DNA from 2 places in the Arthrobacter sp. 'calajunan' genome. Region 1 is predicted to be linked to the other one. Evidence: riboswitches for the same ligand, from Rfam matches in the RefSeq annotation. Region 1 holds a riboswitch; the other holds the start of a gene.
The links. A riboswitch is a leader RNA that binds a small molecule or an ion and turns the genes downstream of it on or off. The one in region 1 is predicted to bind thiamine pyrophosphate.
Positions count from the first base shown of each region.

Region 2: another riboswitch for thiamine pyrophosphate. It lies ahead of RF641_RS12500 (3-oxoacyl-ACP reductase); the one in region 1 lies ahead of thiM (hydroxyethylthiazole kinase).

Region 1 covers NZ_JBKZDY010000009.1:14,109-18,315, reverse strand. The annotation lists gene thiD (bifunctional hydroxymethylpyrimidine kinase/phosphomethylpyrimidine kinase) at 1-695, opposite strand, end outside; gene thiE (thiamine phosphate synthase) at 692-1,333, opposite strand; gene thiM (hydroxyethylthiazole kinase) at 1,326-2,120, opposite strand; TPP riboswitch at 2,110-2,204, opposite strand; gene RF641_RS13730 (GntR family transcriptional regulator) at 2,591-2,956, opposite strand; gene RF641_RS13725 (hypothetical protein) at 2,953-4,207, opposite strand, start outside.
Region 2 covers NZ_JBKZDY010000007.1:127,821-132,027, reverse strand. The annotation lists gene RF641_RS12505 (LLM class flavin-dependent oxidoreductase) at 1-1,139, opposite strand, end outside; gene RF641_RS12500 (3-oxoacyl-ACP reductase) at 1,136-1,945, opposite strand; TPP riboswitch at 2,007-2,100, opposite strand; gene RF641_RS12495 (hypothetical protein) at 2,165-2,770, opposite strand; gene RF641_RS12490 (hypothetical protein) at 2,775-3,398, opposite strand; gene RF641_RS12485 (HNH endonuclease family protein) at 3,653-4,207, shown strand, end outside.

The DNA of each region.
Region 1 (4,207 bases):
CCCTTGGCCTGTTCCAGCGCGGTCGCCCAGTCGCCGGTGGCGGCGAAGCGGGTGGCCAGCGCGCTGGACAGGGTGCAGCCGGTGCCATGGGTGTTTTTGGTAGCCAGGCGCGGGGAGCTGAACTCGGCCAGCACCCCGGCGGCGGAGACCAGCGCATCGGGGCACTGCGCCCCGGCCAGGTGCCCGCCCTTGGCCAGCACCAGCACGTCGTGGGCGGAGGCCAGACGCCGGGCCTGCTCCAGCACGAGCTCCCAGTCCTGCGCGGCGGCTTCGCCGAGCAGCGCGCCGAGCTCGGCGGTGTTCGGGGTGATCACGGTGGCGCGGGCCAGCAGCGGGTGCAGCGCGGCGGCGTCCTCCAGCAGGGCATCGCCGCTGGTGGCCACCATGACCGGGTCCAGCACCACCGGGGCGTTGACGGTATCCAGCCAGGCGGCGACAGCGCCGATGATCTCCTGGTTTGCCAGCATGCCGATCTTCACCGCGTCGATGCGCACATCCGCGCTGAGCGTTTCAAGCTGCGCGGTGACGAAATCCCCGTCGATGGCCTGCACTCCGCTGACCCCGCGGGTGTTCTGCGCGGTCAGCGCCGTGATCACTGCCATGCCGTAGCCGCCGTTGGCGGCAATGGCCTTCAGATCGGCCTGGATGCCGGCGCCGCCGGACGGGTCGGAGCCCGCGATGGAAAGGATGTTCACTTGGCCGCCTCCCAGGCGGAAACCAGCTGGGCGCTGGCGCTGCGCGGATCATCTGCCTGGCAGACTGGGCGCACCACGGCCATCCCGGCGCCGCCGCCGGCGCGGATGGCCGCGGCGTCATCGGCGGTCACCGCGCCGATGGCCACGCAGGGCAGCGCGGTCCAGCCGGTGCGTTCCGCGAAGCCGTCCAGGCCCAGCGGGGTGGGGTGGTCCTTCTTGGTCGGGGTGGCGCGCACCGCGCCAACACCCAGGTAGTCGATGAACTCGGCATCCAGGTTGGCCTGGGCGATCTGCTCCCGCGTGGAGGCGCTGAGCCCGATGATGCCCTCGCCGATCAGCTGGCGGGCCAGGGACACCGGCACGTCCTTCTGCCCGATGTGGATGCCGGCCACCGCGGCCCCGGCGGCGCGGGCCGCCAGGAATACGTCGATGCGGTCGTTGACCAGCAGCTGCGCCTTGCCCTCGGTCAGCTTTGCGGCCGCAAGCGTCAGCTCGAAGAACTCGCGGGCGCTTTCCTCCTTGGCGCGCAGCTGGATCCACTGGATCCCGCCGGCCACGGCTGCCTCGATCACCTCAAGGGTGCTATGCGGGCTGCAGCTGGCGGTGTTGGCCACCAGGTAGGCTCCGAGATCACGCATAGGTCTTTTCCTCACAGTTCAGGGTCTCAAGTGCGGCGGGCTCAACGGCCGCCAGGGAATCGAGGAAGGCCACGGCAAAACTGCCCGGCCCGGAGCTGGCGGCCAGCGCCTTTTCGGCGGCCAGGCCGTAGTAACCATGGGCCGCCACGGCGGCTTCGAACGGGTCCTCATGCACCGCGAGCATGCCCGCGCACACCGCACCCAGGGCGCAGCCTCCGCCGGTGATGCGGGTCAGGCCGATGCCGTTGGTGTGCACCAGCACGGTGCGCTGCGCGTCGATGATGGCGTCCGCCTCGCCGGAGATCGCGACCACCGAACCGTATTTCACTGCCAGCTCACGCCCGGCGGCGGTGGCTTCCTGCACGCTGTCCAGCGAATCCACACCTCGGCCGGAGGACTCCCAGCCGGCCAGCGCCATGATTTCCGAGGCGTTGCCGCGGATCAGCGTGGGGCGGCGGGCGACGATGCGCCGGGCGAATTCCGTGCGGACCGGCAACGCTCCGACGGCCACCGGATCCAGCACCCAGGGGGTGCCTGCGGCGCTCGCCGACTCGACAGCTTCTTCCATGGCGCGCAGCTGCTCGGTGGTGGGCGTGCCCAGGTTGACCAGCACGGCCGAGGCGGCCGCGGCGAACGGCCTGGCTTCCCCGGGCAGGTCAGTCATGGCCGGGGCCGCGCCGGAAGCCAGCAGTACATTGGCGGTGAAGTTGGTAACCACGGTGTTTGTCAGGCAGAACACCAAGGGGGATTGTTCCCGGTAATTGCGGGCAACAATAGGCAGAGTCATGCGACATCCCTCCGCTAGCTTGACCTAGTTCAGGTTCAACGGGTCTCATCTCAGTCGGCTTCTCCGACACCCCGTGTCACTGATCCCGAGGGTACGCAGATATCTGCGCAAGGACAAATCCTTAACGCCGTTGGAAGTCGGCCGGCCCATGCCGGCCGCTAGAGCCTCGGATCTTCGTAGCCCCTGCCGCGATCGATATTCTTCCGCGCTTCCCGAAGTGCCCTGGAGATTTCCGGGTCAGATCCTTCGAGGTCGTCGGCTCGTCGGTCGAGACTGCGCATGGCGCCTATGGCAAACGGCAGCGCGCAAAGTATGACCAAAACGCAGACGATCAAAATCGAAACCGGATCCACAGGTTATCCATTCCAAGCATTGCGGTGAGCTTAGGCTGAGCCTACAAAGAGGGGCGGACACCGTCAACCGAATCCCGGTTGCTCGGGAAATGATGCGGTGGTGACAGGGTTACCGAGCTATCGCGTCCTCCGCGCAACCAGCGCCTTGACCGTCGCCGCGTCCACCCCCAGCTCCGCGGCCAGTGCCCAGACCCTGTCCACTGCCTCGACCAGGTGCTCGTCCAGCGCTGGCTGCCCTGGCAGCTCATTGACCACGGTGCCCGCCCGGCGACGCGAGGAGATCAGTCCTTCGGCCTCCAGTTCCTTGTAGGCGCGGGCCACGGTGCCGGCGGCCACACCCAGATCGGCGGCCAGCGCGCGCACCGTGGGCAGCCTGCTCCCGGCGGCCAGTTCGCCCAGCGAAATCAGCGAAGCCACCTGGGCGCGGATCTGTTCATAGGGCGGCAGCGCCGAGTCCAGGTCAACGGTGATCTGGGCGCTCATCGGCGGCCCGCGTCACTGGTCTCCGGCCGCATCGAACCTTGCGGGCGCGGAAGCGCCAGCACCGCCGGCGCACAGAAGACCAGCAGACCGAACAGGGAGAAGTCGGCGAACAACTGGTATCCCATCATTGGCATGGCCACGAACGCGCCGGCGACTACGCGCAGCGAGCGGAATTCAAGCACCTGCCGATACCAGATTTCCACCTCTGCTCCCACCTGCCAGGGGATCGCCACGGAGCGGACGAGCAGGACGAATCCTGCATGCGCGGCAAGCAGTGCCGCGGCCAGCCCGGCAATGATCCACCGGTTCGGCGCGACAAATCCCCACAGCAGATCCAGCGGAGGGAAGAGCAGGAAGTACAGGCCGGCCGCCATCAGGAGTCCGGCAACGACATAGGTCCACAGCGGCAGCCGTGCGGCGGGTTTGGGCATTCGCGCGGCCGCGCGGGTCTTGATCGCCATGTACGCCAGGTAGGCGGCGTTGACCAGTAGGTAGAACAGCGTCGCGCCCGCGAGGAGGGCCAGGATGGCGGTGGCGCGTTCGGCGGTCGGCATCTCCTGCGTCTCGGAGCTCGGCAGCATTGGCCATCCGACGGCGACCAGCAGGATGGCAGCCATGGCGCTCAGATACTGCACCGCGAACAGCTGCTCGCGCAGCCGGGTGAAGGCGCTGGAGACGGCCGGCCGCAGGGATTCGAAGTTCACCGGCGGGCGCCAGAAGAACATGACGACGGTGATGGCCAGGGCGATGTAGTTGGCGGTCTGGTCCCACCGGCCCGCGAGGTCGTTCATCCGTTCCCAGTACTCGATGCCTTCGCCACCCATGGATTTGTCGGCGTCATCGGAGATCCACCGTGCCTTGAAGTGCAGGGCTTCGCCGGCGAGGCCGGCCAGGAGCACCGTCACCGTGCGGTAGAGGCGATTGAGCCAGGTGATGCGCAGCAGCCGGTTGTCGTGCTCGCTGATGCCGTCCAGCGGCTTGCGCCGCAGGATGAGGATGGTGGCGGCGAAGGCGGCGACCAGCAGGAGGACCAGGCTCAGTGCCAGATAGGGCAGGACCTCTGCGGCCGAACGCAACCCGTCCTGGGCATCGGCGGTCATGTAGTAGCCGTCGCCGTCGTCCTCGATGACCTCCGGCGTGGGGGCGAAGCCCGTGACGTCGCGGACGCTGTAAATCGCCAGCATGCCGGCGGCGAAGGTTGCCGCCATGATTCCGACCAGGGACTTGGGCACCAGCCCGGACAAGGTCCGA
Region 2 (4,207 bases), on a different contig from region 1:
CAGAGCTCGATCTCGTCGGCGATCATCTCCGGCGTTCCGACCAAGGTGCAGTGCCCTCCCCCGGCCGCCAGCAGCCCGAGCAGCTCGCGCACCGTCGGCTGGTGGATCTCGATCAACCGCAGGATCGTCGCGTAGCGTCCGGCCGGGCCGGTGAAGTCTGCGGCGGAGGGAAGTACGGGCACCGGTGCATCCAGCTCCCAGGCGCTGGTGTCCTGGTGCACGAATACCGCCAGCTGGGCCAGGGCCTGCTCGACGGGCAGCAGGTCGTTGAGCCTGCGCTGCTTGTCCTTGGCCTCCTCCAGGGTGCGGCCCACGTAGGCGACCAGCCCCGGCATGATGGCCAGGGCCTGCGGATCGCGCCCGGCCGCTGCGGCCCGGGAACGCACGTCCTGCGCGTAGTCCAGCGCCATCCGCCGGTCGGCGGCCACCGCGTAGATCGCCTCGGCATGGACCGCCGCGAGCTCGCGCCCCTGGGCGGAGGCCCCGGCCTGGAAGAGGACCGGGGCGCCCTGCGGCCCGTCGGGAATGTTCAGCGGCCCGCGCACCCCGAAGTGCTCGCCTGCATGGTCGATGCGCGAGAGCTTTTTCGGGTCGGTGAACACGCCTGCGCGGTCGGCCCGCACCGCAGCCGACGGGTAGGAACCGAACAGCCCTCGCAGCACCGTGATGAACTCGTTGGCGCGGCCGTAGCGGTAGGCATGGTCGCCCAGCGTTTCACGCCCGTGGTTCTGCGCCTCGGAGTCCCACATGCTGGTGACCACATTGGCCCCGGCCCGGCCTCCGGAAAGCCGGTCCAGGCTGGCCAGCATGCGGGCGGCATGGAACGGGGTGTAGAAGCTGGAGGACACCGTGCAGACCAGACCGATCCGGCTGGTGTGCTGGCTCAGCGCCGACAACAGCGTGAACGGTTCGAAGAACCAGGTCGGTCCGGCCGCCGCGGCCTCCGGGGAGACGGCCTGGCCGTCGGCCAGGAACACCGCGTCCAGCAGGCCGCGTTCGGCCAGCTGCGCCAGTTCCACGTAGTACGCGGTCTCGCCCAGCCGCTCGGCCGGGGAATCCGGCGCCCGCCAGGCCGCCTGGTGGTGCCCCGCGCCGTAGATGAACAGGTTGAACCGGGCCTGCTTCCTCGATGCGCTCATCCCTTGACCAGGCCGCCGTCGACGATCAGGTTCTGTCCGGTCACCCCGCGCGAGAGCGGCGAGGCGAAGAACAGCACCGCGTCGGCGAGCTCGGCCGGCGAGGTCACCCGGCGCAGCGGGGTACCGGAGGCGATCAGGTCGAAGACCTCTTCAGGAGTGGCGGCCGAGGCATCCGTGGTGCGCAGCAGGCCCCCGGAAACCATGTTGACGTTGATGCCTTCCGGGCCCAGGTCGTCCGCGAAGGTGCGGGTCAGCGAGAGCAGCGCCGCCTTGGTGGCGGTGTAGTCGTGGTACGGAACCACTGGGTGCTGGAACAGATTCGTACCGATGTTGACGATGCGCCCAAACCCTGTCTGGCGCATGCCCGGAAGCACTGCCTGGATCGCGGCGACGGGTGCGAGCACGGAGCCGGCGAACTGGGCCGTGAGCTCTTCGGCGGACAGCTCGTCTGCCTTGGAACGGGCATCTGCGTTGAAGGAGAAATCCACCAGCGCGTTGTTGACCAAGGTGGTGATCGGGCGGCCGAAGTGCTCGGCCGCGGCGGCGGCCAGGTCCTTCAGCCCGGCGGCGTCGCGCACGTCGGCCTGCAATGCCAGCGCCTGTCCGGGGAATGCGGCGGCAAGTTCCTCGGCCGCCTGCGACGAGCTGCGGTAGTTGACGACGACCTTCGCCCCGGCGTCCAGAAAAGCGGCGCTGATGGCCGCGCCCAGCCCGCGGGCGCCGCCGGTGACCAGCACCAGTTGTTCCTTGAGCGGCAGTGCGGTGGTGGAAGAAGCTGCGGTGTCGGTTGCTGCGTGTGCGTTCATGGTGCTCGAACTCCTTGAAGATGTGTCAAGGCGAACGGGACCCCGGCGTAGATGCGTGGCATCGAGGTATCCAGGACATTCCCTTCGCCAGTGCTAACTGGATCAGGTTCGACGGGTTTTATCTCAGCCGCATGGCGGCACCCCGTGTCACTACGTCCCATTAGTACCACAAGCCGTCCGGGACGGCCGAACACGTGTCTTCGCCGGGTGTTTCCGGAGCTACTGGATGACCTGGACTTCAAAACCCGCCGGAGCCGAGAGCTCCGGGATCAGCTCGATGACCAGATTCTCGATATTTTTCTCGTCAAGTTCGACTTCCACGACGTTTGCTTCTGTCGAGCATTGGACGACTTTTTGCTTCAGGGCGCTCTGCCCATCCCTGACGCGTAGGTCGATCTGGCCCACGCCTGAACAACTGAACTTGATCAAATAGGGACCCGGTAAGCCATCTGTTTCCAAGGAGAGTTCTTCCGGCGCAAGGGTTCCGCCTTGCTGGTACAGAAAGCGTGCGGCGTTCCATGCAACCAACCCTTGATATCCGCGCTGCTCGATTTCGCCCTGCCAGAATCCTATGCCGTCCATAGCGGTAGGGTCTGAGGATATTCCGACCATCGCCAGATACATCAGCGGCGGGTAGTGCAGTGCAACTTCTTGGCGGTGGGCGATCTCCTCAGGCGACGATTCCTCGACGGGTTGCTGGAATTGGAGGGTGTTTGACTGTTGCCTGGGCGATTCGCGATCTAGCGGGCCGAGCTGGGACACCGGAGTTGTGCAGGACGTGAGCGCAAGAATTACAGCTCCGAGCAGAGGCAGCATTTTCTTCATTCGCTCACTTGCCATCATTTTGGTACAGGTTGAGTTCGTAGGATCCGATGGTTTCGGGATCACCGGAAACCAAAATGCTGTAGCTCTCGGCGGATGGACCGATTTCAAACTCGCCGTGGGTGGTTGCTGCGGGGACCTCGCAGGTCAATGGGATCTCGACCGATGGCTCCATGCCAATTTCCGGAAAATCTACGTTGATGAAAACCTGCACGGCCGCGCGCCCAACACCCCAGCAACCAAATTCAACCTTGTAATCACCCGCTTCTTCCGCGGTGCCGCTCATGGATGTCGAATCGTTGATAACCTCTTGCTCGCCATTTTCGCCTATAAAGGTCGTGGATCGGAAAAATCCCGAAAGTCCCATGGCAAATTCGTCCACATCATCACGCGTATCAAGGTCGCCGAAGATCGGGGTAGCTCGCAGAACCTGTGTTTGCAGCTCTGAGAAAATCGGAACACCTTCTTGGTAATACTTCGCGTAGGGATCGTCACCGTGTTGTTCCGCTTCCCAGGCCGAGTCATACCCGCCGAGATCTTGCTGTTCCACGGGTTTAAGCTTGGATACGGGTGTCGTACAGGCACTGAGCAGCAGTACGCCGGCCAGCAGTGGATACAGAAACTTCTTCACAGCAACATCCCGATGGTCATTCAAATCAGCATCATGCTGACCATATTTCGTCTACCGAAAGAAAACAATACTTGTCACAGCGGATTATGGCGGCAAAATGGTAACTTTTTCAATTCAGCCTGCCAACTTCCGAGAAGAGAATCACAGCAAGACACCTGGAGCGAATCAGAGTTTCGTCGGTGCAGGCACATAGAGTCGAATGCTGGGACCGCGGATTGCAGTCCCGCCGCATATTCAAGGAGAAGTACCACCGCATGCGACTGCTGCGCCGCACCCTGTCCCTAGTTCTCGTCGCATCCACCCTCGGACTGGTTTCCTGCTCATCGCTGGCTTCCACGGATTTCACCGGGACAAACGGCGCCCAGGCCGCGACCCCGACAGCCGATCAGCAGGCGACGTATGCCACGTCCCTGAACCAATTGGAAGACATCGCCATCAAGGGTCGCGCACCGAAGACCGGCTACTCTCGCGAGCAATTCAGCAACGGATGGAAAGATACCGACAACAACGGCTGCGATGCGCGCAACGATATCCTCGCTCGCGATCTGGACAATGTTGAATACAAACCGGCCCGGGTCGACTGCGTGGTATTGAGCGGAACTTTCCATGACCCCTACACGGGCAAGACGATCAATTTCGAGCGCGGCCAAACCACAAGTTCCGCCGTACAGATCGACCATGTCGTCGCGCTGTCGGACGCCTGGCAGAAGGGCGCCCAGAAATGGAGCAAGGATGAGCGCCTCCAGTTCGCCAACGATCCGTTGAATCTCCTCGCCTCGGACGGACCCACAAACGCCGCCAAGGGCGAC